4 regions of the Pelotomaculum sp. FP genome follow, and region 3 is predicted to be linked to each of the others. Evidence: riboswitches for the same ligand, from Rfam matches in the RefSeq annotation. Region 3 holds a riboswitch; each other region holds the start of a gene.

Region 1 (7,303 bases), on a different contig from region 3:
AAAAGCCCCATTTAAGATGTCCAAGTGCGGCGCCGACACGCCGTGTGCGATTAAAATGGCGCCTACACCGGGGTATTTTATAAGAATGTTTGGTCTTTTTCAGGTATTTAAGGCCGTGTCAGATCTTGAAAGACTACTTTATTGAGATCTATTATCAGTAATTAGCCCTCTTCTCCGCTGAAAGAACCGTAACCGGATTCATACCCTTAAGGAGGTGGCTGGCGCCGGCTTTCACTACCCTGGCGACGCTGATTTGCACCGCGTCGACATCGCCATAGAACTGTTGCAGTAGTTCTAAAGCGTGAGCCGCGGTTTCCAGAGTAATCGTGTTTACAATAATCCTGCCCCCTGGTAGAAGTCTCTGGTAAACACTTTCTAATATGCCGGTCAAATGTCCCCCGCTGCCGCCTACAAAAACACGGTCAGGGTCCGGCAGCTCGTCCAGGGCTTCCGGCGCGACACCTTCAATGATTTTCAAGTTATCCAATCCAAAAGCCTTCATATTGCTTTGAATCAAGTGAATCCCTGCCGGACTGCGCTCCACGGCGTAAACAAAACCACCGGTGGCCTGCAAGGCGGCTTCAACTGACAAAGACCCTGTTCCTGCTCCAATATCCCACACGACATGATTGGGCGCCAACCTGGCCTTGGCCAGGGTGATCACCCGTACTTCCTCTTTGGTCATGGGGACGTTGCCGCGCACAAAAAGCTCATCGCTTATTCCCGGTGTCCGGTAAATCCATCGGCTGTTCATCCAAAATCACCATAACATAATTTCTTTTATCCCACTGGCCTTCCCATCGGGCAAGATCAAGGATGGTAAAGGCATTAATTTCTTCGGCAGGGTACGAAAGTTCGGCGCAGACATAAGCAGTTTTGTCTTTCATGCCGGCGTTTACCAGGACACTTGCCAGAACCGGCGGTGGTTCCTCCGGTCCGGCCAGGACAACTACCTTGCTATTGCCTGCCACGGTCTCTGCCAGTACGGTCCGGTCCCGTCCATGGGTACTGACCACAACGGCGTCGTGCCAGGAAACTGCCAGCCGGGCGCAAGCATACTGTACCGAACTGATACCCGGGATGACCTGCAGCTGGGCAGGGGTAAAATGCCGCCTCAGGTACTGCAGGATACCGTACATGCCGGGATCACCCGAAGCTATTACCGCAATTTTTTTCTCGTCCATTCTCTCCCGGATATACTCAATCATTTCCTGCAGATTGTTTTTAATAGTGAAAATTTCGCCCGGTTGACCGCTGAAAAGGGCCAGGCTGCGCTCCCCGCCCACCAGGACATCCGCCTCAGCGACCGCCCGTATGGCTGCCGGAGTCAGATGTTCCTTGCCACCGGGTCCAACCCCTACTACAGCAATTTTTGCCATCCCATTTCCCTTCCAATTAAACGAGTTGACTCGTCCATACCCAGTATCGTTCCATCCAACCCCAGCAGTACCGTACCAGCTTTCAACCGGGTGCGGGTATAAGCCTCGGCCCTGGTACTGGCCCTGGCCGCAATAGCATTGAATATTCCGGCGAAGCCGCTCTCTTTAAGCAAACCCAACGCTTCTTCAGCAGAACCCGCTGCCATAATTTTGCTGATTAGACCGGCCGGCGCCCCGTAAAGACCTGCGAAGGCGGCAAGGGTCTCCATCCTCCCGTCGGCCAACCTGTTGTGGGTATGAAAGATGCCGGCTGCGACTTTTACTAATTTCCCATGGTGACCCCATAATAAAACTGCTTCAATGCCCCGGTCGACACAGACATCCAGCATGTAGCCCACAAAATTACTCATTTCAACCACAGCTTCGCGAGGCAATCCATACCGTTCGACCGCCGTCCGGAAGCCAATCCGGCCCGGGGTGAGGACGACCTTCCGGTAGCCGGCGGCCACAGCCAGGTCAACCTGTGGAGCGAGTGATTTTTTAAAAGCTTCTTCAGACATCGGCCTGACAATGCCGGTGGTGCCCAGGATGGAAATACCTCCAACAATCCCCAAACGCGGGTTAAGGGTCTTGAGAGCCACCTCCTCGCCCCCGGGGACTGAAATAGTAACCTCTACGCCCGAGCCTGGCCTAATAAGGTCGTCCAGGGCATCCACAATCATTTTACGCGGAACGGGATTTATGGCGGGACTGCCTACCGGCGCCTGCAAGCCTGGCCTGGTAACAACCCCGACACCTCGTCCCCCCATGATATGAACGCCGCCAGCACAGACAGCGACTTCAGCTACCACAGGCAGGCCGCTGGTTACATCGGGATCATCCCCCCCCTGCTTGATTACAACAGCCCTGGCACAGGAGCCGTCCAGTTCCAAACTCTCAACAGGAACCTCAAGCAGGTTTCCTTCAGGGTTCACAATGGTAATATTTTTGTTGGTTTCACCCCGCAACAGCAGCAATGCCGCCGCACGCGCCGCCGCTGCAGCTGACGCGCCGGTGGTAATTCCGGTCTTCAGCATGGATATTTCCAATTCATTCATAACAGTTCATTCATAACAGCTTCCTCCATGCGGCCGAAGAACTAAAATTCCTTGCGACAAAAGCTCCGTTGGCCGCACCAAGCCGGAGAAATGATAAAAGCCCGGTCAACTAGACGGGGCTTTTCATATGCGTCAAAAAAACCCCTGGCTTTCCAGCGAAGCCTGCGGTGAGCAGCAGACAGGCAGGTCTCCTGGCTTCCGGTCTTTGTTGCCGCGTCTTCCCGGTTAACCCAGTGACAAAAGTGCGGCGTACTCTCCCGGTTACAGTTGCGGGACCGCGCCGGCTCCTTAGATCTGGACCTTTTTGGAACCAGTTTCCATTTCCCCGGTCTTCCCTATTCTCCCCTCGGCGGGGCACCTGTCCGCGTTGTTCTTTTTCATATTTTACAGGTTTTAATAACCTTTTTCTTTGCGCTGTATAGCGCGTATGTCCATATCCACCAAAAACCGGTAGGGCTTGCACATCTCCAGCAAGCGTGAAGTAGTCCTTTCTCCCAGATAGCCTTCCAGGTCCTCGGGGCTGATATTGGTGGTTACGATGACCGGAAGACGGTGGTTGAGGCGGTAATTGATAATTGAATAGATTTTATTTCTGGTCCACTCCGTGTAATTATGAGCCCCCAGGTCGTCCAAAATCAGGAGCGGCACCTGCCTGGCCGTATCCAACAGGTCAAACTCGGTAAGGTCCTCAGTATTTCTTCCCGTGTCATAGGTCGAACGTATTTGATCCAGCAGGTCAGGCACCACAGCAAAAAGAATTGAGTTTCCTTCTTTCAGCAGGGTATTGGCGATACAACAGGCCAGAAATGTTTTACCGCTTCCCACCTGCCCTGTAAATAGCAGTCCGTCGGCTCCGGGATCAGCCGAAAATCTTTTGACAAAACCTTGAGCCGCTTCAAAAGCATGTTTAGCCAGTTCATAGTAAGATATCCCATTGACCAGATCGAGACAGTTTTTAGCGTAATATTTGAATTTGAAGTTTTCGAATGTGCATTTTTGAAGATTAACAGGCAGTCTGGAGTCCTTTAACAGTTTTGCTGCTGCCTTTTCTTTCATGCACCGGCAGGGTATAGCCCCTTCCTCCATTATAATTACGCCACGGTCACCGCACAGCTGGCAGCCCACCCAATCACCTGCATCCCTTAAATATTGTTAAGAAAAGTCATGTTTTAGATATAAAGAGTCCGGATGAAAGCCTTTTTCCTGGCATCGTTATTATTGTCCGCGCCACCCGGGCTTGTCCCGGTATTTGTGCTTTTTTGCCTGGAGCGCCGTTTTTGAAAATCCTGCTCGTAGCGGGATATTTCCTCCAGCGTCCTGACATTGTTCTTTTTCCATTCTATCAAGATGGTGTTAATATATTTGAAGTTGTGTTTACCCCCCAGAACCGCCCTTTTCAGCGCCTCAACAACAAGCAATGGCTCCATTTCACTTGCCCACTGGTCGATTTGCTCAACTTCTATGGGGGAGAGAAGCCGTCCAAATTCATTCTCAAATAAGGAAATAAGGTCGACGGTATGGACATCAAACCGGCTGTCACCTAAACCGGCCGAACTTTTAATCAGCTTTTCAGATTCCTCAATCTCCTGGGCGCGCAAGCCTGCCCAGATATCCGAGACCCTTAAGAATAGGGGTTCAAAATCATACCCCTCCACAATAAGGTTGCGGGTGCCGTCATAGAACCGGCTGACCGAGATGATATCTTTTTCGAGCAAACCAGCCAGTTCCCTCCTAATCCTGGCTGGATCAGATTCCATGCATTCAGCCAGCTTTTCGGGGGACGGAAAAAGCTCCTTTTCCTCCACGTGCAGTCTGATCAGCTGGATTAAGAGCATCATCTGGTAATCGGAGATACCAATACTTGAGTAAATTTTTAGAAGGATGTTGGGAATTGACGTTGAGCCCTCAAGCAGGAGGTCAGCTCCAAAAGTAGCGGTGATATTGCCTTCCTGGTCACATTTTACTATTTTCCCGCTTCTCTGAGTCATGGGGTTTGCCTCCTGGTTTTCCTAATTTTATTTTATGGTAAGGGGGTGGTTTTGTCCACCTTTTTCCGCCCCTTAAACCGGCTGCCGCAAGAGGTAGGAAACGGGTTCGATACCATAGCCGGCCAGTAATTCCAGTGCGCTATCCAAACCCATCCCGAGTTCCGCCAGGCGATGGGCGTCGGAGCCCAACGTAAATAGCCTGACACCTGAATCCACAGCCAGTTCAAGGATATCCATGGAAGGATGGAAATCGTTGAGTCCACGGCGCAAACCGGAGGTATTAACCTCCAGGCTCATGCCCCTTGCTGCTATAGTTTTGAGGACCGGTTCCGCAAACTCCTCGTGGGCGCGCGAAATCTCCGGCCCCCAATAATGCCGGCCATGACGGCGATAAAGATCCAGGTGCCCGATACAGTCAAACAGGCCGGAGCTTACCGCCTCTGACAGGAGCCTAAAGTACTCCCCTACCCCCGTTAGCATTTGCCTGCCAGGGAAATACAGGCGGCTTTCCTTCTTTGAAGATATGGCCAGATGTTCCAGGCAGTGGACAGAGCCCATCACAAAATCAAAAGGGTAGCCCCTGACTACCCGCTCAATAGCTTTTTCCTGCCCCAGGTCGTACCCCACTTCGATTCCTGCCCTAACCTTCAGGCCGTGTGCCGACCACTTCCGCCTCGCGTCCTCGATATCTTGGAAATACACGTCAAGCCATATCAGGTCGTCCATTGGTACTATGCCTTGGGCGATGCGGACAAACCAGTCCAGCTGCTTGCGCTGCGGGTCAACTTCCAGGTGAGTGGTGAAACAGATTTCACTAAGCCCAATATCGATAGCCTTCCTGCAGTATTCATCAATACCGGAAGGTTCCGCGTCAATTGAATAACCGGGGTGAACATGATAGTCGCGCATCTATTTACCCCCAAGCTGAAATGCAGGCTTAAATTTGGGAATGCAGGATCCACCTGCGCCCTACTACCTACAGCTTACGACTAAAATTGCGGGTTTAAAATTATTCGAGCATGCCTCATAGAAATTTAACGCATCTTTAAGTTATGAACTCAAGTATACTGGTCAGGCTGTCGACACTGATGTGACCGCCCAGAGGTTCCTCATCCTCAAAGTCCCAGGTGTGGGGATGGTGAATGAAGATACAGTTAAAGCCTGCCTGCAGCGCCGGGTTTATGTCTGACTTCATGCTGTTGCCCACCACCCAGGACAGCGGCGGCTTGATTTTCTGCTCGAGGGCAATTGAGGTATAAGCTGCAGCGTTTTTCTCGTTCAGGACATAGACCTTGTCAAACCAGCGAGCCAGCCCGCTCTGCTCAACTCTCAGGTTTTGCACTGCAGGTTCCCCTTTGGTGGCGAGAAGAAGCGGGTACCTCCCGGACAGCTGCGTCAAAACGTCTTCAGCGCCCTGGATTGGCCGGACTGGCTGCCGGTACACCCACCAGCCCAGGTCTTCAATTTCCTGCCGCGTTTTGCTGCAGTAATTTGTGCCATAAACGCGACAGCAATACTCATAAGTCTCACCAACGCACGTGGAAAGCAGTCCTTAAAAAATCCCCCGCTCAACTGCACGTTTTTAATATCATACTCGTTTAAGGTGGACAAAGCCTTCTCAGCGGGAAAACCCATTCCAGCCATTAGCGTGGCAAACCAACTTTTTGCCTGGTTGAAATAGACCGTGGTTTCCACCAGGGTATCATCAAAGTCCATTAAAATACCACGCTTCATAACCCTTGCCACTCCTCTTTAAAGGGATGTCTATATTATAAAACAATCCATACTCCCTGTGTTTTTTATTTTCGTGGAGGGCTCCAAATCAGTTCCGGCATAATAAAACATACAATAGACAATATAGAAAAGCCTTACGGCTCCTTCTTTATATTTTCAGCTATCATCCTGATTGATTCGGCAATTGACTCATGTGCCCTCATAAACCGCCACACTGCTACCGACAAGAACACATACAAAGCTGCTATAGGGATAAACGCAATTGCATTCATAAAACAACTCCTTTCAACTACCCCTAATATTCAGCAAAAAAAATTCTATTCCTGCAGATAAACCGAGCCCCTTTTGGCTTAGATAATTGATAACGCAACAGCTACTACAGCTATGGCGCCGGCCAGTACAATCAATATGTTTAATCCAGCCAGCGCCAGGAGCCCTGCTGTAAATCCTCCCAACAACCCCAGCCAGGGTTGCCGGCCGTCAACAGATGCCAATACGCCAGGAAAGATTAAAGCCCCCAGTGCCGCATAAGGCACATATTGCAGCCAACGGTCCAGCCAAATAGGAAACTGCAGCCTCTCGGGAAGTACCATCGGAAGCAGCCTTGGTATATATGTGACCAGGGCCATACCGGCTATCAACAGGTAAATTTTCACTATTTTCCCTCCTTGTAACACAACGCGCCGCAGGCGGATGCCAGCATGGTCGCCGCAACGACACTCCAGCCGGTGGATAATTTGAGCTCACTTAATAATATCCAGTTAAGGGCGCCTCCCAGCAAGGATATCATAGCAACCCTGCCCGATTTTTTCATGGACGGGACCAGCAAGGCAATAAACATTGCATATATTGATATACCCATGCTTTTCATTGCTATCTGCGGCAGGATGTCGGCAAATACTGTCCCGAAAACAGTACCGGTAACCCAGCCGCTGTATGCGATCACAGCCACCCCCGCAAAGCGTGCAGCTGTAATTTCTCTCACGGTTTCTTCCGACCCTGTTCCGACAGAACTGCCAATGGTGGTAAGCACAAAGGTCTCATCGGTTATCCCAAAGGAGAGAAGACCCTTTAGCGCCCTGTTTCCCTGTATTCTTTTCGATAG
Region 2 (7,303 bases), on a different contig from region 3:
GGTCGGTATGATGCTCTAGTTTTACTAATGGAGAATTGCGAAGAGAGCGGAGGATAACCCCCAGCCCACTACCCCAGAGGCTTTTCGAGAACCAGTTATGACCAATACCAATCATGGTGATAACTTGAACTTCCTGTTTATCTTTGAGTAAATACGCATGGTTGCAGAAATAATATCTGTAAATGCTTAAGAGATACAGGGAGGTCAACCATTGCCAACGCAAAGAAATGTGGCCGCGGCTATTCTGGAGCAACTGGCCGCTTGGGGTGTCCACAATGCGTACGGTCTGGTCGGTGATGATATATTCTACATCATGGATGCTCTGGCTCATCAGGATAAAGTGCATTTTTACCATGTCAAGCATGAGGAAACTGCCGCTATTATGGCTTCAACCCAGGCCAAGCTGACCGGCCAGGTGGGTGTCTGCATAGCTGACGGGGGTCCCGGGACGCTGCACCTGCTGAACGGCCTGGCGGATGCCTGTGTCGACAACGTCCCGGTACTTGCCATCACCGGCCAGGTAAACCGCCGGCAGATCGGCTCAAATGCCAAGCAATACATAGACCAGCAGTCACTGATGCGCCCTTTGGCGGCTTATTCCGCATTGCTATGTGAATCGTCAGCTTTACCCCAGGTTATGGAAAGTGCTTTCAGGACTGCAGTGGCTGGCCGCTCGGTAGCCCATGTCAGTGTTCCCATGGACGTACTCCCCATGCCTTGCGGTGAAGCTGCGATTCCGTACGCCCCGTATTTGCATACAGAACCCGCTTCATCAACTGAGGTGGTGCGAGGAGCCCAGGAAATCATGCGCGGGTCGCAGCGTCCGGTTATCCTGGTGGGAGCCGGGGGGCGTAAGGCAAGTGAAGCTGTTGGCGAACTGGCCTTGCGTTGGGGCGCCGCTGTGGTCGATACCCTGGCCGGTACGGGTGTGGTAGCAAGATCCCACCCCTTTTACGCCGGAGGTTTGGGTCATGCCGGCAGCCCGGCTTCGTCCAAAATTCTGCAGCAAGCTGACCTGTGCCTGATTGTAGGCGCCAACTGGTGGCCTCATGAGTATGTTCCAAAGAGTATACCGATTATTCAGATTGACATCAACCCTGCTAATGTGGGGTCAACCACCCCGGTTTCCTATGGCCTGGTGGGCGCTGCGGAACAAATTATAGAGGAGTTGATAACAGGCCTCGACGGTAACTCCAAACAGGAATGGCTCAAGTTTATACAAGACGAAATCTCCGCATGGCTGGAAGATTTGGAGAGAGAAGCTGCCGTCAGCGGCGCACCCGTTCACCCGGCCTTTTTAATGCGGGCCTTGCAGAATACGGCGCCGGACGATGCCATTATCAGTTTGGATACCGGGGATCATACGGTCTGGTTCGGGCGTGTTTTTCAGCCCGTCCGGCAGCAGGTGTTGCTGTCGGGGAAATGGCGGACTATGGGATATGGGCTGCCGGCAGCAATGTCGGCGGCGATTAACAGGCCCAACCAGAAATCGATTGCCCTGGTTGGCGATGGCGGCTTTGCTATGACCATGTCGGACTTTCTTACAGCAGTCAGGTATGACCTGCCTATTACGGTAGTAGTCGTCAACAATCATTCCCTGGCCATGGAAAAGAACAAAATGACGGCAGGCGGGCTGGTACCGGAGGGGACCTTCCTGCACAATCCTGACTTTGCCAGGTATGCTGACGACTGCGGTGGTTTGGGCCTGAAAGTCTCGCACTCTGCCGACCTTGAGCCCGCTCTCAAAGAGGCTATAGAGAGCAATCGACCGTCACTTGTGGACGTTTATACCTCCGACCTGGCGGTTCCCGGCACAACGCTCCTCTCCTAAATAAATCGCCTGAGGATAATGACCCCGCGCGGGTCTTTTGTTTGAAAGGAATAATTATGAGCCAAGGGTCCTATTTGCAATTAACAACCGGAGAGTTGGGAAAAAGAGCTAAAAATGCCGTTGACATGCTGGCCGACTGCACGGTGTGCGCTCAGTACTGCCGGGTCAACCGCCTCAAGGGGGAACTGGGCCTCTGCCAAGGGGGCAGGAATGCCGTGGTAAGCAGTTATGGCCCTCACTTTGGGGAGGAAGCGCCGCTGGTCGGTTCCAGAGGGTCAGGAACAATATTTTTTGCATTCTGCAATTTGAAGTGTGTTTTCTGCCAAAACTGCGACATCAGCCAATATGGTTATGGTGATGAGGTTTCTGCCAGGGAACTTGCCGAAATGATGCTGGAACTGCAGGAGGGTGGCTGCCACAACATCAACCTGGTGTCGCCGAGTCACTTTGCTCCCCAGTTCCTGGAAGCGCTTGTTGTAGCTGTTGACATGGGGCTGACAATTCCGATCGTCTACAACACGGGTGGTTACGACACGCCGGCAACGCTTGACCTGCTGGAAGGCATTATTGATATATATATGCCGGATATAAAGTTTGCAGATGATGACGCCGGGCGAAAGTATTCAGGCGCGGCAGGCTACTATACCGTAACCAGGCAGGCCGTAAAAAAAATGCACAACCAGGTCGGTGACCTGGTTATAGATGAACGGGGGATTGCCACCCGTGGACTGCTGGTAAGGCACCTGGTCATGCCCGGCAACCTGGCCCGTACTGAAAAAATCATGGAATTTATAGCCGAAGAAATATCCAAGGATACTTTTGTCAATGTTATGGACCAGTATTATCCGGCCTACAAGGCCTTTGACCATCCCGAATTAAACAAAAGAATTAGCAGAAAGGAGTATTCGGCGGCGGTTCAGGCCGCCAGAGAGGCCGGTTTGACCAGGCTTAACGGCGGGTGACAACCCCGCCAAGCGATATGGTGAACCGTAATTAATTAGTTAGAAAATCATGCCGCTATCGCGGCGTCACGTACCAACTAAGTGATGTTAGGCGCCATTTCAATTGCATAACGGCGCGTCAGCGCCGCACTTGGGCGCCTAATGTGGCTTTTGTGCGAATGAATTCACACCTACATTTGAGCACATTGTAGCGACCGAAATGTTTTCAAGGTAGTTGTAATGGGAGGGATTCTTTTGTCTATTAAAAGTGTTAGAAGAATAATGAGAAATATTGTTCTGGTATCCATACTATTGTCTCTGGTTGCGCCCCTTCAGGCTTACGCCTATCAGGTGAACGGCAACAACGTCACTGAGGAAATCATCACCCAGGGGGTTGTTTTACATAGCATCAACCTGAATACTAACGAGGGACCGCTGAACGTTTATGTCCTCAAAGCAGATCTCTCCAATCCTTACGTTAAAATTGATACGATCATCGGATCGGACGGCACCCTCAATAAGAACCAGTCAGTGCTGGATATGGCCAAGCGTACCGGGGCGGTGGCCGCTATCAATGGAGATTTCTTTCAAATGGCGGAAAGCGGCCGGACCATCGGTTTAGCCTATCAAGGCGGGCAACTGGTGGAGAGCCCCGCCTTGCGTAATGATATGTATGGATTTGGCATTACCGAAGATAAACTGCCGCTGTTGGAAATCTTCAACTTTACCGGCCAGGTGGTTACAGAAGCCGGTAAAAGTTTTCCGCTGGCCGGAATCAACAAGCCTGGTTATCTCTTGATGAACGGACTTTCATCTGATGTGGATGCTCTGAATATGTACACAACGCTGTGGGGTACCACCAGCAGGGGTAAAATATCCGGCCTCACCGGGGTAAAAGTTGCAGTGGTCAGGAACGGAGTTGTCCAGCAGGTCTTAACCGACCAACCGGGCGTAACGATCCCGCAGGATGGTTTTGTCCTGCAGGGACATGGCCTGGCAGCCCAATTCATAACCGACAATATGCCGGTGGGTACAAAAGTTGACGCCAGCTACTCGGTGGCCCCTCAGGGAGACAAACTCCTGGCTGCGGTGGGCGGACAGGCACTGCTGGTTGAGGATGGCCACCTGCCTGCCTACTTTACCCAGAATATTTCTGGTAAAGTCGCCCGGACGGCGGTTGGTGTATCAAGTGACGGCAAGACTCTCTACCTGGTGGCGGTTGAAAGGAAGGCTGCTGCCGACGGGACTATAATCAGCAGGGGTATGAGCCAGGAGGAGTTGGCTGAATTTTTGATTTCAATCGGGGTTTGGAGAGCTGTTAATTTGGACGGTGGTGGTTCCACCACCATGGCCGCACGGAGCCTGGGTGACTTCGAGGCCGGCCTGATCAATCAACCACAGGGTTCTTCCTTGCGATCAGTTGCAGATGCTATAGGCGTTTTTTCGACAGCGCCGCAGGGCAGTTTGCACGGCATGGCTGTAAGCGGGCCGTCGTTGGCTCTTGCCGGAACACAAGCTTCATTTAGCGCCAAAGGGTATGATGAATACTACAATCCTGTAAGTATTAAACCAGCCGACATAAAATGGTCCGCAACTCCTTCAGGTGATTTTACCGGTAATGTTTTAATACCTAAGCAAGGTGGTACGGTAACCGTGACGGCCAAGCTGGATAACGTACAGAGTTCGGTGAATGTGCAGGTTGTCGGGCCGGAGTCACTATTAAGTTTAGCTGTAACACCGTCGGCTATTACTGTTAAGCCTGGGGAGAAGGTTCCCCTGTCGGCAAAGGTGAATACAATTTATGGTGATACCTTTGATTTAAAATTCCAGGATGTCACATGGACCATCAGCGGTTCAATAGGTAAGATTGCGGATGGCAGCTTTACCGCGACAGATCAGGTTGCTGAAGGTGAAATTAAGGCCACCTTCCAGGGGTTGAGCACATCGATACCGGTTACTGTTAAACCGTCCTGGGTAGAACTGCAGGCCCTTCCAGAGCAGGAATCATCTGCTGGACTGGATAGCTGGATTCATGTTACGTTCCCTGCGTCAAGCGTATCAGCGCCGGCCACGATAAGGCTGGCTTATGCCGCTGAGACTACCGGGTTGCCGGCGGACTGCATCAACCTCGGCGCAATAACGGTAAGCCCGGCGCCTGGGGAGAAAGCTGATCTCAAGGCCCCCTGGTGGCTGAGTTGGGATTATCAACCCGGTACAATAACTGGCCGTCCGGCCATCCTGATGTGGGATGATTCCACTAAAAAATGGGAAGAGCAGCCTGCCAGGCTGGATGACCAGGGTGAGGTGAAAACAATTAGCGCCCGGGTATGGGGGTTTGGCCAACTGGTCCTGGTGGATGACCATAGGAGACTTCCGTCCTTCAAGGATACCGGCAAGCACTGGGCCGAAGCGGCCATCAACGACCTGGCGGCGCGCGGGGTGGCCAACGGTTTTCCCGATGGCACATTTCTACCCGGTCAGGCCGTAACCAGAGCTCAGTTTGTCAAGCTGCTGTCATCAGCCCTGCAGTGGCCGGCCGTGGAAAAGTTACCGGCCTTTAAGGACAGCATACCAGACTGGGCCAGCAGCGCTGTCGCTGCCGCGGTTGCCAACGGAGTCGTCTCAGGTTACCCGGACGGTACCTTTAGGCCGGATTCATGCATTACCAGAAGTGAGATGGCTGTTATGATCAACCGGGCGCTGGCGCTGCAGGAGACAGACGAAAAGCTAAAGTATAAGGATACAGGAGCAATTCCCGATTTTGCCAGGACTGCGGTGGCCAAAGCTACCAGCGCCGGTTTATTGCAGGGCGAAGGCGGCTTATTCAGGCCCAAGGACGGGGCAACCCGTGCGGAAACAGCGGTGGTGGTCAGCCGGGTGCTTAAGTTGTGGGTTGAAAAATAGAAAATATTTCTGCCTTACACAGCAGGAATATATATGCCTAAAGTTGAATCTTTATAAAAATTATTACCGTGTTAAACCAACAGGTGCCCGCTGGGGAGAATAGGGAATCAGGTTTAAGTCCTGAGCGGTCCCGCCACTGTAAACAGGAGCGCTATCGCTAGTTTGCCACTGGCAGTTTGCCGGGAAGGTGCGATGTGTGATGAATGTGAGCCAGGAGACCTGCCTGTTGTGTCCACGAACCCTGCTTTGCAGGGGTATCCGATGGATGATGGTAAAATCCACGGCCTGATGAGGCTGTGGATTTTTGTTTTTCCTCAGCTGATTCCAAGTTCTAACTATATTAGGGAGGTTGAAAAACAATGCTTTATCAAACCATCAATCAAATTGGAGACCTGGATCGCAAGGCCATGGAAGAGGCGCAGAAACGGCTGGACAGCTTAATCAAGCCGCCGGGGAGCCTCGGCGTACTGGAAGAGATGGCAATACGCCTGGCCGGTATTACCGGCAAAGCCAAACCCCGCGTTCAGGGGAAATCGGTTATCGTCATGGCGGGGGACCACGGAGTGGTCGACGAAGGTGTGAGCGTAGCGCCCCGTGAAGTTACCGTCCAAATGATGCAGGCTATGGTAAATGGTGTAGCTGGAATAGGGGTTCTGGCAAGGCACGCTGCTGCCAGACTGGTTGTGGTCGATGTCGGTGTTCTCACGCCCGCCGCCTTGCCGGGTGTTGTACAGCGCAAGGTCAGGGCAGGTACCGGGAATATTGCCGCCGGCCCGGCTATGTCACGGGATGAGGCAGTGCAGGCCCTGGAAGTGGGGATAGAGGTAGCCCAGTCCGAGATTGACGCGGGAAGCAGCCTCCTCGCTACAGGAGATATGGGGATCGGCAATACCACCCCGAGCAGCGCTATCCTGGCAGCCTTTGGCGGCTATACAGCTGAAGAGGCGACCGGCCGCGGGACCATGGTCAACGACGAAGTTATGAGACTGAAGATTTCCGCGATAGCCAGGGCGCTCGCAAAAAACCGGCCGGATCCGGAAGACGCCCTGGATGTTCTGGCAAAAGTCGGCGGGCTTGAGATCGCCGGTCTGGCCGGTGTGATCCTGGGGGCCGCTGCCAGGCGGACGCCTGTGTTGATTGATGGATTTATAACCACCGCGGCAGCCCTGGTGGCCTTCAAACTGCAGCCTAAATCCCGCGAATATATGATTGCCTCCCACCTGTCCGGTGAACAGGGACACCGCCTTATGTTGGACCTGTTGGACCTGCGCCCGGTGATTCACCTGCAAATGAGGCTCGGGGAGGGAACGGGAGCCGCTCTAACCATGAGCCTGGTTGAAGCTGCCACGAAAATAATGCGGGAGATGGCTTCTTTTGACGAAGCCGGCGTCTCCGACCTGGAAGAAGATAAAATACTGAAATAAGAACGCGGCGCCAGTAGCGGATGAAAACTAGTCAATGTGGGTGCGATCTGTATTAAATTTCAGATTAGTTATATTTTTAACTTGATATGGTTCTATTGTGTTATACTATTACTTACAGGTAGTAGTTAAGAAACAACTGCAGGATCCCTGCCGGAGGGAAATAAAATAAAAGCAGCTTTATACTGCTGAGGTGGTGAGCGCCG
Region 3 (7,303 bases):
TATCGCTGAAATCTGGTCTGCCATCGAAGCGTTCCGTGACCAGACGGCCGAATCAGGCGTATTCTATGCCCGCCGGCGTTCTCAGACACTGGATTGGGTTTATGCGATGGTTCAGGAACAGCTGCAGGCCAGTTTCTTCAATCATCCGGGAGTAATCCGGATCAAAGCAAAAATTGAACAGGCCATTGTGGAAGGCAGGTTGTCCGCCACCCTGGCTGTGCAAGAATTATTAAAAGCTTTTGAAGGGTGACCGGGGATTTTGCAAAAATCAGAGTGAGAGGTTTGATTACCCGGGGTTTTTAGGCCCGGGTAATCAAACAGGCTATCTTTAGACGCTGCACGGCTTTGATTTGCTCGGGTCAGACTTGCGTAAATGGGGTGAACAACGGTTGTATCAAGACTTCATTGATTTTAACGAGAAAATCCCAATGAACGACATCAAATTTTCCTTATTCGAAGGAAGGACATTCCTTATCGTTTCACAGCAACAATTGAAGGTCTTGAGTTCTGCCGTCCTTGGAGGAGGATTGCGGAGAGTCAGGTTTATTATAAATCATACCGTCGATAGAAATTACTATGGCAAATTGACGCCCGCAAAATATCTTTCCCATATGGCGAGAAAGATGAACCTGGGGAGTGATACTGTGGGCTTGATGACAGCTGTGGACGTTAAGCGCACGGTGATGAGCTTTGGAACAAGAGATGATGTTGCTGTCGCCGCCTTATCCACGGTGGGGGTGGGCAACGCCTGTTCTGCAGGCGCCAAAAACGCTTTTTTTAAAGGCGAGGACAGGCCGGGAACAATCAACATAGTCGTTCTTATTGACGGTGACTTAACCGACGCAGCCATGGTCAACGCCGTTATAACAGCGACGGAGGCAAAGTCCATGGCGATGATGCACGCAGACATTCGCCTGCCGGATGGAACAGTGGCTACGGGCACTACGACCGACGCTATAGTGATCGCCTGTACTGCGAAAGGAAGGCTGCACCATTACAGCGGGATGGCAACCGACCTGGGCTTTTTAGTAGGGCGCGCAGTTTATAAGGCTGTAGCCGAGGGTATCAGTAACAGCTGTGCTTATGAAGGGTCTTACGGGTGCGTGAAGCTAAACTGAGTACATTTCCGCCGCAGCATTGCTAACATAAAAAAATAGATAGAATTTAATCAAAAACACAATAAATATTTGACAAAATAACTAAATAATGTTTAAATATGGTCAACTGAATAATTTTGTCCAGGTTCCTCCGCCTAGCGGGGGTGAAAAGGGAACCGGGTGAAAATCCCGGACGGTCTGGCCACTGTAAGCGGGGAGCGACTCCCAAAATGCCACTGGATTTTATAATCCGGGAAGGCGGGAGACACGCTGTGATCCGCAAGTCAGGAGACCTGCCTGGTCAATAGCGCCGCCTTCCGTGGAAAGGACAGGGCTTTAGCTGTGTTTATTAAGGTATGTACCTTGAAAACCCGGCCTCTTAACGGATGAGGCCGGGTTTTTCATGTTGATATCTCCTTCTTTTGTTTTACCTGTTCAGTGATGAATGGGTACATTTTTAAAGTAATCAATATTGACATAGAGCCGCCATAATCCATACGCACACCTTTGTTCACAGACCTTGCCCGGTGATTCCTTGCACCAACATGAAATATTGACATGATTCAATCAAGGTTGGTAAACGCGCCTGTTTGCGAAAACAGACACACTTTTGTTCAACAAGAAAAAATCAAGCGCAATGCGGAAAGGATGTGATTCCATTGGGCTTGTAAAACAACACAAAGTCTGCCTGTTTGCATATTTCAGTAATAGTGAAAAAACTTATGTGAAATGGAGGAAAAAACATGAAAACCGCTTCTAACAAATTCGTGTTCGTGAATAAGGCGTTGATTCTGCTTATAGCAGTGGTGATGATGCTCGCGATGAGCGCCACGGCGTTTGCGTCCGACTCTGATCCCAACTTCACCAAGTCGCCGAGCACCGAATATACGTATCATGTTGGGCAGGGCTCGGGAACGCAGATTACCTTGCAGGTAGGACCAGCCGACTCCGCATGGAGCTTTACCGGGTTCAGCACCCCGGCGGAAGCTGCCAAAGTCACCTGGACTGAGACATACGGCGCAGATCTGATGAACGTGGGCACGCCGACGGTGGTTGATATCGGTGGCGGCGTGTACGTCAATCAGGTCGTGCTGACCACCCAAAACTACTGGAGCGCCTACGGCATCCGCGCCACCTGGAACAATGGGGCGGCCAGCGAGCCCTATATGGATTTTACGGTCAATGTGGATCCTATCAGCATGCAGGCCGCCAAGACCGGCATCACCGTTGACGTTCAGGCGCCGGAGTCTGGTGCGCTTGCTGCATGGAACAATCTAAACACCAACATCACCGCGACGCCGGTCGGCGCGTCCAGCTCGAACCCCCTGTATAACACGCTGGCGATCCAAAAATACTCCACTCCGTTTGCGGCCCTTGTCGCGATGTTCAACAGCAATCCCACGGAGTTAGATTATTCAACCTGGCTGAACACCGGCGGATTTACGCCTGACGGCACCTATCTCTACAGCCTGACCGGCTATACGGGATATGACGAGCTTGAAGAAGAGTTCCTTACTCAAACAAGGGATGCCTCAGGGCTGTATGGCTGGCAATACTGCGTATACAGAGGGCAAGACCTGCATAAGGTCGCGATGTCCCAAACCATCGGCGCCTCCGGCTTCGCGCTCAACAGCGGGGATACCGTTGTCTGGTATTATGGAATATTGGGATATACATTCCCGGCCTATTACACTCCCATGAACTGATGCCGGTGTCGGGGGGCGTTCCGTACAGGGCGCCCCCTGCTCTAAGCAATCATTCAAACAGAGGAGGAGAGCAATAATGAAAAATAGAACGGCCCGCAGGCTGGTGTACCTGCTGCTGGCATTTGGCTTGGCCTTCGCCCTGCTGCCGCTTTCGGCTCCGGCGGAGAACGCCGCGCCGCCGCAGACAGACGCGTCCGTGACCGGCGCGGCATACTCCAGCGCCGGCACGTTGACGGTGCCCAACGCGGTATACCTCAACTCCGGCATTTGGACGGTGACGGTTCAAACCAACAGCGCCGACGCGGATGGGGGGGTACCGGTCCTTGAGCCGGAGTTCTCCTATGGCGCCGTGTACATGGAGAACGGCTTTGACGAGGCCAACAAGCTGACGCCCGCGGTCTCGTCTGGTGAAAACGGCTGCACGGTATATACCCTCAGCGTCCCCGCGCAGACCGGAGTTCTGTTCTATAAAGCCTCCACCCTGTGGGAGGGCAATCAGGTTCCTGCCGGCGGCGGCGCTATTCCCGTCACGGCCGACGGGCAGGCGGCAACGCTGGCAGTATTTCTCCTGAATCTATGGAACAGTATGCCTGTTTCAAATGGGGAAGTCGGCATCAGCGACGTTGCAACCACCATGACGGACGGGCAGGGCTGGGCCTATCAGTGCTATGTCTACCAAAATCCCGATAATATCCCGAACAACCGTTTCATATATACGTTGCCCGCCTACGGCAACGACAATCTCTATTCCTATGACGTAACGGTCAGCAAGGACGGCTACCTCGGCTTCGGCAACAACGCGATGGCGGTGTTTTTAGGCGGCTATCATTCCGATGACATCAGGATCTGTCCGTCAACCTCTCTTACATTGAAAGTACCCAAAGGCGCCACGACGGTGTTGCAGCGGAAAACCCGCCATTATATTCCGTTCATTCCCGCGAAGCTGCTCGCGTCCGACACGTCTGACCCCGATTACGACAGGTATACCTATGAGTGCCCCGTTGGCGGAAATATCGGAAATTACCACTACCGCATCTCAAAACCGGGATATGTTACAAAGGCGGCCTGCTTATCCAGCGCAATCAGCGAACCGACAACGATAACCTTTCATCTGGAAGCGGCCCCCGCAGAGCGGGTAACCTACCTGGAAAGCAATTATAGATCGCCCAACGGGTACGAGGACAACCTGCTGACGAATGCCCCGGACAGCGCTTTTATTAATCTGGCTGCAAGTGAAACATTTAAAATAAAGCCTTTGCGCGCCTGGCAGATATGCAACAATGAGGTGGATAACTATTTTATCGAGCCGGATTTTCATTACAGCGTGGTATCCGGCGCTTCGGTCACGGTGGATGAAAACGGATTGGTGCAGGCCGTCGGGGACGGCGTCAGTCTGGTTCGCATTACCTACGACCCGATTGAGGTCAACGGCGTCTATTTTAACGGGATTGACCCAATCAACACCGGTTTGATCGTGGTCAACGCCGGCGGCGGCGCCGCCGGTTTCAATACCGGCATCGACCTGCGGGAATACGACACCGTATACATAAACGGCGGGGTGAACTATCCGGACGGCGCCGCGGCGCCCGCGCAGGAGACGGCGCAGTACACCTTTACTCCCGAGGCGGGCGCGTCCGTCCGTGTGCTTGCCCCCCCATCCAATCCCGTTGGGTGCGCCGACTGGGGCTTCACAAACAGCGGGCAATGGACGTCATATGCAGCAGACAGTGGTGGCGCGTTCACTGTAAACCTGCATGAAGGGCGCAACATAATCGAGGTTGCAAAAGGCGGTCAGGTCCAGTACCATGTGGTCCGGGCCAGAAAGCTTGCAATCAATATAGCCAATAAAACAAATCCCGGCAAGGCCTTGCTGGCCGGCGACACCGCGGACATTACCTTCAGGGGTGTCTCCATGCCCGTGCCGAAGCTGGCGGCCATTTATAACCCCGGCTTTTCCTCCGACAGCGATCCCACGGTGGGCATCCGCTATGATATGAACGGGGATTTGGTCCGCAGCCGTGGAACCCAATACTATATGACCACGTACAACGATATCGTGGTGAAGATGGATGAGGAAGGAGACTACAATTTTACAGGCGGCTGCATCGGCCTGAGCTGGTTCGGCTCTCCTCTGGGCGCGCACAGGAATATCTCGGAAGCGGGGCTTTTGCCCAATTTCAACGCGCCGGACAACGCGCTGAAAACCTTCAGCCGGTTGCCGGATTTTACGATCAGGGTCAAGAGCAATGAAGAACGGGCGGAACAGGAACGACTGGAATTCGGAAAGCTGACCAAAATCGTAACAACGGGACTTTCTTCGCAGTCATACCCTGACGGATTCCCGCAGAATCATGCTTACAAGCCCAGCGCAACCGGTAATGCTCCCTTAAAGATCAAAGGTATCGAGTACGGTGGTATAATATATGGCTACAACGAGTATGATGTAGCGCAAACTGAGGGACTTCCCGATGATTTTGATCTGTACTGGCGTTACTGGGCCGAGGGAAGCAAGGACAATGCCGTCACTGAAAAGGTAACGGAATTCCCCGTTCAGGCCGGAAGTTTCACAGTTGCAAATAACAATTCGTCCACGCTGGATATCATAAACGGTGAATTAATAATAGTTGCAAAGGACGGCACTGAGGGATATCCGCGCACATATACCAGTATAATGAGTTCAAGCGCCACAACACCGTATTTTACTAAATTGGACGATATTGAATTAAGTTTTGCCGGCGGTACGGATAGTTTCAGCCTGACGGACGGACTTTTGCAAGCAGAGCCGGTTACACTTGAAAACGGAACGATGAATCTCGGATATGGTTTTCTTTATACTGAAACAGATTATACGGTAACCGTTCCATACGGAACCGAAAATATCTCTTTGACACCGGTTGCTTTTCCTAATATGGCGGAGTACGTTTTGCCTTATGTCAAAGTTTCGGTGAACGATCAATACCTGGAAACCGTATATTCTCCCGGCCGGGGCGCCAATGTTCAGCCGAACTCTAAGGCGACGGCTGCCAATATGAAAGGTCCGGACAAAGCATTGCCGGCCACACAGGAAATCGCGCTTGCAGCCGGAGAGACGATAACGATTCAATTGCAGGTCATCAATCAAGGGCTGTTTTATGAAGCGGCCGATGGCGTAGGACAACAAAAATTTGCCCCTGCAACCTATACAATTAAAGCGACCCGCGCGGCGGCGCCCACCGATGTCACCTTTAATCTTCCGGAGAACACCAGTGTGATTGTCAAAAAAGCGACCGGCAAAACAATGACTGCGGCGGCGGGCAAGGCAAATCTCTATCAGCTTCCCCAGGGCAGTTATACCTACACCGTGTCGGGCGGCGGTTACGCGGCGAAAACCTTTAACCTGGTAGTTGACGGCACGGAAGCGCTTACGGTAACGGTAAAGGCGGAAGACTTAAATGAAGCTGCCGGACAAACCGGAAAGGTCACCGTCAACGTGGTGAGCTATGACAAGGTGCTCGTCGGCAATGCTTCCATCCCCATTGCGGCGGAGCCGGCCGACCTGACCGCCTATCGGGCGGCGGACGCGGCTCCCATTCGCTGCGTGGAGTACAATGTCGGCGGCTATACCGCGCTGCATGCTATTTTGGACGCCTTCGCCAGCGGCCAGACAACCCGTATTGATTTTGACTGCCGCCGCGGCGACCTCACCCCACGGGCCGGCATAGACAACAGCAGTCACGGTGCAAATGCGGATTGGCTCTGTACGGTCAACGGCATCACCGTCGACCCGTCTACCACAGTCCTGAAAGGCGGCGACCGCGTCGACTTCTTCTATTACTCCGATCAGGGGGAGACCACGCAGGCGTGGTTTACAGACGGCAGCAAGTCGGTGTCCAGGAGCGGCAGCGTCACTCTGACCCTTATGTCCGCACCGCTGAACAATAAGGACGCCGCGGGCGTTGCGCCTTGCGCCAATGCGGATATTCTGGTCAATGGACAGAAGAAAGCCGCTACGGACGCAGAAGGCCAGGTAACGCTGAACGGCGCGGATTTGTCTGAGTCTAACAGCATCACCGCCTTTAAGGACAATGGAAGCGGCAAGAACCTCCTGACCTTTACCCGTTGTGTGGTGACGGTCACCACCGGCAGCGTTACGCCGCCTTCCGACGCCGACAGCATCACGGTTTCCTTCCGCCTGATCGGCGACTCCTGTCACGGGGATGCCGGCGCCCACGTAAAGTATGTGACCTGGATCGCGACCAGGCAGGTTACTGTTAATAAGGGTGCGACCGTTTATGATGTATTTACGAAGGCGCTGAACGAAGCGGGTCTGCAATATGTAGGCGCGGAGAGCAACTACGTTTCTTCCATCGAAGCGCCGGCTGCTTACGGAGGATATTGGCTGTCGGAATTCTCCAACGGCCCGAATTCCGGCTGGATGTATACCGTCAACGGTATTCATCCCAATGTGGGACTGGAGTATTACACTCTAAGCCAGGGCGATAAGATTATCTGGCATTATGT
Region 4 (7,303 bases), on a different contig from region 3:
TTTTCAAGGAAGCAAAAGAACCGTCCCCCTGCTTCCGTTTCTTGCTCAGCTACCAGGAGTTTTTATATTTTTCACAGCTTTCGATCAGTCTTCCGGCCGTATCCGGACAGCCGGCAAAATGCAGGTGGACGTACGATGCCAGAATATTCGCAGTTATTACTCCGTCCTGCCAGGCAGTTTGCTCTCCCCATTTGGCCAGCCGGTAGGCTCTTTGATATTCCCGTCCAAGCTCCAACGTCGAATAATGAAACTCATGGCCGCGCAAAGAAACGCCCCGGCTGCATATGATGTTGTCATCCAGGGCTTTAGCGGTGACGTAACCAAGACCTGCCCGCTTTTGCCCCATCCTGCAGCAGCCGTCAATAAGGCCTGCCGCGGGGTACTTGCGGTTGCTAAAGTCCACAATGGATGTGGTCAGGTACATTAAGCCGCCGCACTCAGCATATACGGGCATGCCGGAGGTGACCGCGGCTTTCAGGTCTTTCTGGAAGAGGGTGTTGCGGGACAGTTCTTCAAGAAACATTTCCGGGAAGCCTCCCCCTATATAGAGACCATGCAGGTTGGCAGGCAGTCCTTGCCCGCTCAGTGGACTGCACGGCGCCAGTTCAGCGCCAAATGCTGTGAGCAGGTCAAGGGCGTCCTGGTAATAAAAATTAAAACCCCGGTCCTGCACCAGACCCAGCCTTACCCGGCGCTCTCCAGGCATATCCGGGAAAACTCGCCTGCCAGGTTTCGGCAAGCTTACTGTTTCCCCCGCCAGGGCGATTAGATGTGCAAAATCGATCCCTTCCTCCACAGCTTGCTGCATTGCTGTCAAGTGTTCCGGCAATCTTGATTTTTCCGTGGTTGGCAACAGCCCCAGGTGTCTTTCCGGGAGCTGAATATCCGGTTGACGGTAAACATAGCCGACAACAGGGATCCGACAGTTAGACTCGATTGCTTCTTTTAATATCCGGTAGTGCCTCAGGCTGGATACGCGGTTAAGGATGACGCCACGGATGTTGACAGCGGGGTCCATCTGTTGATAGCCCAAAACAACCGCGGCGGCGCTGCGCGCCATGGAACGGGCGTCAAGGACCAAAATTACCGGGGTCTCAAGGATTTTGGCCACATGGGCGGAACTGCTGTTAGCAGTCGCGCCGATCCCGTCATATAGTCCCATCACTCCCTCGATAATGGATATATCGGCGTCTGCCGCTGAGCGAATGAAAAGTTCCCGCAACGTTTCTTCACCCAGCATCCACCAGTCCAGGTTGCGGCACACACGGCCGGTGACAGCGTTATGATATCCAGGGTCAATATAGTCGGGACCCACCTTAAAGGGTTGTACGTTTAAACCACGCTTATTTAGCGAGGCCATGATAGCTGTGGATAAGGTGGTTTTCCCTACCCCGCTATGGGTGCCGGCAATCAGCAGCCTGGGTATGCTTGACATGAGGTCGCTCCTATATCAGCAGGTACCAGCCCGCAAGGCCCAGACCTGCTGTTAAAGTTGCTGTTACGTACATAATCTTGACGGTTTGCAGAATATGAAACGGTTTGAGGGGAGCCAAATCCTCCCCCATGTAGGCCCTGAAAGAAGGGCTGCCCTGGTAGTAATTCAATCCGCCCAATCTTATCTCCAGTGAGCCGGCAACGGCAGCCTCGGGGATACCGCTGTTGGGGCTGGGGTGACTGGAAGAGTCTCTGCGCATCGACGAAATTGCTCCTTTGGTGTTCATCCCGAGCAGCCAGGAAGCTGCCAGGATCAGAAAGCCGGTGATTCTTGCCGGGATATAATTGGCTATATCGTCAAGGCGGGCGGAGGCTTTGCCAAAATTTATATAACGTTCGTTTTTATAGCCCAGCATCGAGTCCAGGGTATTGATCGCCCGGTAAGCCATAGCCAGTGGAGCGCCGCCCAGCAGGGCATAAAAAAGGGGTGAAACAATTCCGTCAACAATATTCTCGGCGACGGTTTCAACCGTGGCCCTGGTGACGTCAGCGGCATCCATTTGCTCTGTGTCCCGTCCGACAATCCATCCCACCTTGCGGCGGGCTTCGGCCAAATTGCCCTTTTGCAAAGAGTTGTAAACATCACAGGCTGCCGCGGCCAGACTTTTGGCTGCGATTGTGGTGTAAATAATCCAAACGGTAAGGACAGAGCCAAACCAGTAGTTTATTGCATAGGACCACCTGACCAGGCAGGCGGTTACCAGCCAGCTGCCCCCGGCAACTATGACCGCCACCATAGCGCCGCATACCAGCAGAGCCGCGGGACTCCTGAAAAAACGCCGCACCCCAGCTTCCAGGCTGGAGATGACCTTGCCGATCAAAACCACCGGGTGGGGCCAACCATGCGGGTCTCCCAAAACCAGGTCCAACAGGTAGGCGGCAAATATAAGAAGTCCGGCGTTTATAGGCATTTCAATTTACCCATGGCAGATAGGTCCCTCCATGCCAAGCAGGCCATAAATCTTTTCCATAGCCAGACTGCTCCGGACAACAGCTGCCAGCTTGTCAAAATCTCTCTCCCTCTGTTCGTGGACCAAAAGGGTATCGGAGGCCTGCAGGGGTTCAAGCCCTTTTCTCCTGCGCAGAGTGTTAATCAGGCGCCTGCGGAAGGAATCACTGTCAAAGATACCGTGGATATAAGTGCCGAAAACAAGGCCGTCCGGGCTTACGGCTCCGTCTGGAAAGAAAACCTTTTCTCCTGAGCGTACCAGTATGGTAAAGGCGGGCCTCACGTCCGGGGCCAGTTCGGTTCTGCCCATATGGATCTCGTAACCGTTAATCCTGTTGTCTGAGGTTTCGCAAAGAAAAAGCCCGGAACCGGCAACTTCAGCCTCCACCTGGGTGGTGATTTTTTCCGGAGCAAAAGTAGTTGAAGTGTCCAGGAGCCCAAGCCCGTCTAGGCGTGGAATTTCAGACTCGGTATGCAGAGGGTCATTTAGTTCCCTGCCCAGCATCTGAAACCCCCCGCAGATGCCGATGACAGGGGTTCCCCTGCGGTAAAACTCAACGATCTGCGCCGCTAATCCGGAACGGTTCAGGAATGCCAGGTCGCCGATGGTATTCTTGCTGCCCGGCAGGATGATTAAATCCGGTTCATCCAGGTTGCTTCCCTTGCTTACGTACCGGAGCCTGACGTCAGGCTCGTCCTCCAGCGGGTCAAAGTCCGTGAAATTGGAGATGTGCGGTAGATTAACAACCGCTATATCAACCCAGCCCTGTTCTTCGACCAGTTCGGCACGGCTTCTATCCTCAGGTATGGTATCCTCCTCCTGAACCCTGAACCCCTGAAAATAAGGGACCACCCCGATTACCGGTTTACCGGTTTTCTCTTCCAAAAATTTCACCGCGGGTTGAAAGAGGCTGATATCACCGCGGAATTTGTTGATAATAATTCCGCGTACACGCGCGCGGTCGTCGGGAGCTATCAGTTCCAGGGTGCCTACTACTGAGGCCAGGGCTCCCCCTTTATCAATATCGGCTACGAGCAAAACCGGGGCTTGCGCCATCCTGGCGATACGCATGTTGACAATTTCGTGCTCCTGAAGATTGACTTCAGCCGGGCTTCCGGCGCCTTCGATCACCACCATGTCATTTGCCGCAAGCAGCCGGTTCAGAGCTCCTTCGATTATTGCCAGGGCTTTAGGCGCGTAATCCGTATGGTAACCCATGGCGGACAGGTTGCCCACCGGCTTGCCCAGGACCACCACCTGGGACGATGCGTGTCCGGTAGGTTTGAGCAGAATCGGGTTCATGTCAACAGAAGGCTCCAGACCCGCAGCTTCGGCCTGCACCACCTGAGCCCGCCCCATTTCACCGCCGTCTCTGGTGACAAAGGAATTCAGGGCCATGTTCTGTGACTTAAAAGGGGCGACACGGTAACCGTCCTGTTTAAAAATGCGGCAAAGCGCAGCAACCAGAACGCTCTTGCCTACGTGTGAAGCTGTTCCCTGAATCATGATCGTTTTGGCCGACATAATCAATCACTCCATTTTTGCTCTGCCAGCGACTTTATCTCCAGAGGAAGCCCGGCTATTGTTAAGTAGACCTGGTCCGCCTTTGAGGCCAGAAGCTGATTGACCTTTCCTGCCAGATCCCGGAACGTCCTGCTTAAGGGATAGTCCGGAACCAGGCCCAACCCGACTTCGCTTGAAACGATAATCAGGTGGTGGCCCTGGTGAATCGTTTCGGCTGCGGCTTGAGCCTGCCCAAGGATATATTCCTGCTTTTCAGCAGTCGCAGCTCCGCAGCGTGGCAGGTTTTCTGCCAAAAGAAGATTGGTAAGCCAAAGGGTGGCGCAGTCCAGAAGAAACACATCGCCCTGCTTTCCATTTTTTAAAACCCCAAGGATATTTGTCGGTTCTTCGAACGTGAGCCAGGATGCAGGCCTTCGTCCCTGGTGCAGTTTGACCCTTTCAGCCATTTCCGGGTCTTGTATTGTGGCAGTGGCAATATATTTAACAGCCCCTCCAAGCCGTGAAGCTATGTTCTCAGCCAGCTCGCTTTTACCGCTGCGGGCTCCTCCCAATACCAGGATAAGTTTACCTTTCATAATCCACCAGCCGATCAATACTTTAAATGGGCTTACCATAGTAAAACCCCGCCTCCTTAAAGGAACGGGGTTTGTGTAAAGCAATTTTACCCGCCGTCCCCTTTACCTCGAAGGAAGTCCGGTCGTTACCCGCAGGCAGGTATCCTGGCTTCCGTTTACCCGCATTTACTCCCCTTTAATAAGCCTGGCCGGGCATTAAAGCGCTGTGCGCGTAACCGGTTACAGTGGCGGGACCGCTCAGGTATCGCACCTGATTCCCCAATTACACCCAAAAGGGCGACTGCGGCAATTTAATTTTTCATATTCCACATCATCTACCATTATCCTGCAGAGCAAGAACTATTTATCATGTAATAATATCCTTTACCTTTTTAACCAATTCTTCGATCAGGTGCGGTAACGGCTCAGCCTTTAAGCCGACAATATCAATGCCGGAGCGGCTAAGCGGCAGGAGCACCTTGCGGGCGGGACTGGAAGCAATGGCTTCCGCCATTTTGGGAGTCAACTCACCCAGCATGGCATTTGGAAAAAGAATGCTGATTGGCCCGACAATGATGTCAACCCGTAAGGAATTGTAGAGCACGGCATTTTCGCCGGTTGCTCCTTCGTTGGCGCCTGCCCGCAACATCACGGAAGTGGCCAGAGCATTGGTTCCGAGGGCCAAAAACTCAATATTTTCAGGTAATTCCCGGCGCAGTCTTTCAGTAAGGTGTTTGCCTATACCTCCGCCCTGCCCGTCAATCACGGCTATTCGCACCAAAACCGCCGCCATTCATAATATTTGTAATATATAGCATTATACCATATATGACCAAAAAAAAGACCCCCCCGGGTCTATTGCTTGTCGATTAAACCTTAATCAAGGCGTATTATGCTAATACTAACAATTATTGCCATCCTGTGTATATATCTGTGGATAGATTATTTATTTGCGAAAATTTTGAGAGGCGCCATCCTGAAGTTTTGACTCCAACTCCACTATCTGCCTGTTTTTATGTAATAACCGTTGGGCATAGCGATAATTGTTATGTTGAAGTTTACGATTTTCCCTTTCCAGGCGGGATAAAAATCCAGCTTTATCCTTTTCAATTTTTTCAATCAAGTTCATGAGTACTCTCCGGCTTAACCTGAGCTGTTCAACTTTTTCCTCAAGCTCAAGGACCCTATCCCTTAAGAAATCAACATCCATCCTTTCTTCCACGGCGGCATCTCCTCACCAGGTGTTTCGATCCTAGTATATGCCGGCTTGAAGGCTAATAGACATTTGAGCAGGTTCCCTCACTAAGTGATTGCTAAAGGAAATTAAAATTTTGACCAATCCTCTGTACTGCCTCAGCCAGCATGATTTCGTCTTTGACCAGGGCAATCCTGACGTAACCCTCTCCCATCTCACCGAAAGCGATACCGGGAATAACAATTATGCCGGCTCTTTCCAGCAGGTCGGCGGCAAAATGGCTGGAGGAAGTATACCCGCGTGGAATTGGCGCCCATAAAAACATGGACGCGTTGGGCTTGGGCATCTGCCAACCCAACTTGGCCAGTCCGTCAACAAGCACATCGCGGCGCCTCTGATAGGTACGCGCATTCTCTTTGACGCATTCCTGCGGACCGGTCAGGGCTGCTACAGCAGCTTCCTGGACCGCAAAAAACACTCCGTAATCAATGTTGGATTTGACCAGGGCCAGATTGGATATGGCCTTTTCATTGCCTACGGCAAAGCCGACCCTGCAGCCAGCCATATTGTAGGTCTTGGAAAGTGAGTAGAACTCAACCCCCACTTCCTTTGCGCCGGGGACTTCCAAAAAGCTCATAGGTTTAAAACCGTCGTAAGCCAGTTCGGCGTAGGCCACGTCATGGCAGACGAGGATGTCATATTTGCGCGCAAACTCTACCACTTGTCCAAAAAATTCCCAATCAGCTGAAACGGCAACCGGGTTATTGGGGTAATTAAGCCACATCATTTTGGCCTTGGCGGCAATTTCCTCCGGAATTTGGGAAAGATCAGGCAGGAACCGGTTTTTTGCCAGGAGGGGAAGAGGATAAATGTTTCCCTCTGCCATCTGAATGCTGAAGCTGTAAATTGGGTATCCAGGGTCGGGTACCAGGGCCAGATCTCCCGGGTTAACATAAGCCATGGCCAAATGAGCGAGACCATCCTGGGAACCCATCAGCACCAGGATCTCGCGGTCAGGGTCAAGGTCTACATGAAAACGTTTTTTATACCAACCAGATAAGGCCTTATGCAGGCGGGGTGTCCCACCCAGAGAATAAGAATAATTTTTCGGGTCGCTGACTGCCTTGCGGAGAGCCTCAACGATGTGGGGCGCAGGGGGTTGGTCGGGACTACCCACTCCAAGGTTGATAACCTCTACGCCTCTGGCCTCAACAGTTTTTTTGCGTATTTCCATCTCGTTAAAAACACCTGAAGACAGGCTTTGCATTCTCCTTGCTATCTCCATAATTACCTCCCGAAATTAAGAAGCGCACGCTCTTTTTGCTTTTAAAGCCTCAATTACTCCGTAAGGCACAGCAACCAAACCCAGTCTGCTTTCGGCATAGCGCTCCGGACCGTGGTAGTCCGAACCGCCGGTGGCAATTAAGCCTTTTCTGCGGGCCAGTCTCTCATAATAACCGGCCAGCTCCCTGTCGTGCGCCGGATGATGGGCCTCCAGACCGGCGATTCCTGCTTTTATCAGCTCATCTATCAACTCTTCTAGCGGCGCTTGATCGCTGAGCAGGCCGGGGTGAGCCAGGACAGCA

The links. Region 3 has a riboswitch for cobalamin ahead of Psfp_RS05620 (hypothetical protein). Riboswitches for the same ligand answer to the same signal wherever they lie in the genome.
Region 1: linked by a shared signal. The riboswitch ahead of cbiD (cobalt-precorrin-5B (C(1))-methyltransferase CbiD) and the one ahead of Psfp_RS05620 (hypothetical protein) in region 3 are both predicted to bind cobalamin.
Region 2: linked by a shared signal. The riboswitch ahead of cobT (nicotinate-nucleotide--dimethylbenzimidazole phosphoribosyltransferase) and the one ahead of Psfp_RS05620 (hypothetical protein) in region 3 are both predicted to bind cobalamin.
Region 4: linked by a shared signal. The riboswitch ahead of cobU (bifunctional adenosylcobinamide kinase/adenosylcobinamide-phosphate guanylyltransferase) and the one ahead of Psfp_RS05620 (hypothetical protein) in region 3 are both predicted to bind cobalamin.

The regions. Positions count from the first base shown of each region.
Region 1 covers NZ_QFGB01000008.1:77,337-84,639, reverse strand. Annotated here, with positions in the region: gene cbiT (precorrin-6Y C5,15-methyltransferase (decarboxylating) subunit CbiT) at 155-754, opposite strand; gene cbiE (precorrin-6y C5,15-methyltransferase (decarboxylating) subunit CbiE) at 711-1,379, opposite strand; gene cbiD (cobalt-precorrin-5B (C(1))-methyltransferase CbiD) at 1,361-2,476, opposite strand; cobalamin riboswitch at 2,640-2,853, opposite strand; gene Psfp_RS05155 (ATP-binding protein) at 2,870-3,562, opposite strand; gene Psfp_RS05150 (DnaD domain protein) at 3,646-4,464, opposite strand; gene Psfp_RS05145 (histidinol-phosphatase) at 4,537-5,373, opposite strand; gene Psfp_RS05140 (hypothetical protein) at 5,510-5,863, opposite strand; gene Psfp_RS21515 (hypothetical protein) at 5,860-6,198, opposite strand; gene Psfp_RS05135 (AzlD domain-containing protein) at 6,549-6,854, opposite strand; gene Psfp_RS05130 (AzlC family ABC transporter permease) at 6,854-7,303, opposite strand, start outside.
Region 2 covers NZ_QFGB01000063.1:12,520-19,822, forward strand. Annotated here, with positions in the region: gene Psfp_RS18025 (thiamine pyrophosphate-binding protein) at 212-1,831, shown strand; gene Psfp_RS18030 (radical SAM protein) at 1,888-2,793, shown strand; gene Psfp_RS18035 (S-layer homology domain-containing protein) at 3,028-5,676, shown strand; cobalamin riboswitch at 5,741-5,918, shown strand; gene cobT (nicotinate-nucleotide--dimethylbenzimidazole phosphoribosyltransferase) at 6,036-7,100, shown strand.
Region 3 covers NZ_QFGB01000009.1:77,587-84,889, forward strand. Annotated here, with positions in the region: gene meaB (methylmalonyl Co-A mutase-associated GTPase MeaB) at 1-250, shown strand, start outside; gene Psfp_RS05615 (adenosylcobinamide amidohydrolase) at 429-1,118, shown strand; cobalamin riboswitch at 1,224-1,413, shown strand; gene Psfp_RS05620 (hypothetical protein) at 1,841-2,803, shown strand; gene Psfp_RS05625 (S-layer homology domain-containing protein) at 2,880-7,303, shown strand, end outside.
Region 4 covers NZ_QFGB01000010.1:80,286-87,588, reverse strand. Annotated here, with positions in the region: gene Psfp_RS06140 (cobyrinate a,c-diamide synthase) at 50-1,435, opposite strand; gene cbiB (adenosylcobinamide-phosphate synthase CbiB) at 1,446-2,405, opposite strand; gene Psfp_RS06130 (cobyric acid synthase) at 2,412-3,968, opposite strand; gene cobU (bifunctional adenosylcobinamide kinase/adenosylcobinamide-phosphate guanylyltransferase) at 3,971-4,582, opposite strand; cobalamin riboswitch at 4,660-4,842, opposite strand; gene Psfp_RS06120 (DUF3842 family protein) at 4,890-5,300, opposite strand; gene Psfp_RS06115 (translation initiation factor 2) at 5,469-5,732, opposite strand; gene Psfp_RS06110 (LL-diaminopimelate aminotransferase) at 5,836-7,002, opposite strand; gene Psfp_RS06105 (PHP domain-containing protein) at 7,018-7,303, opposite strand, start outside.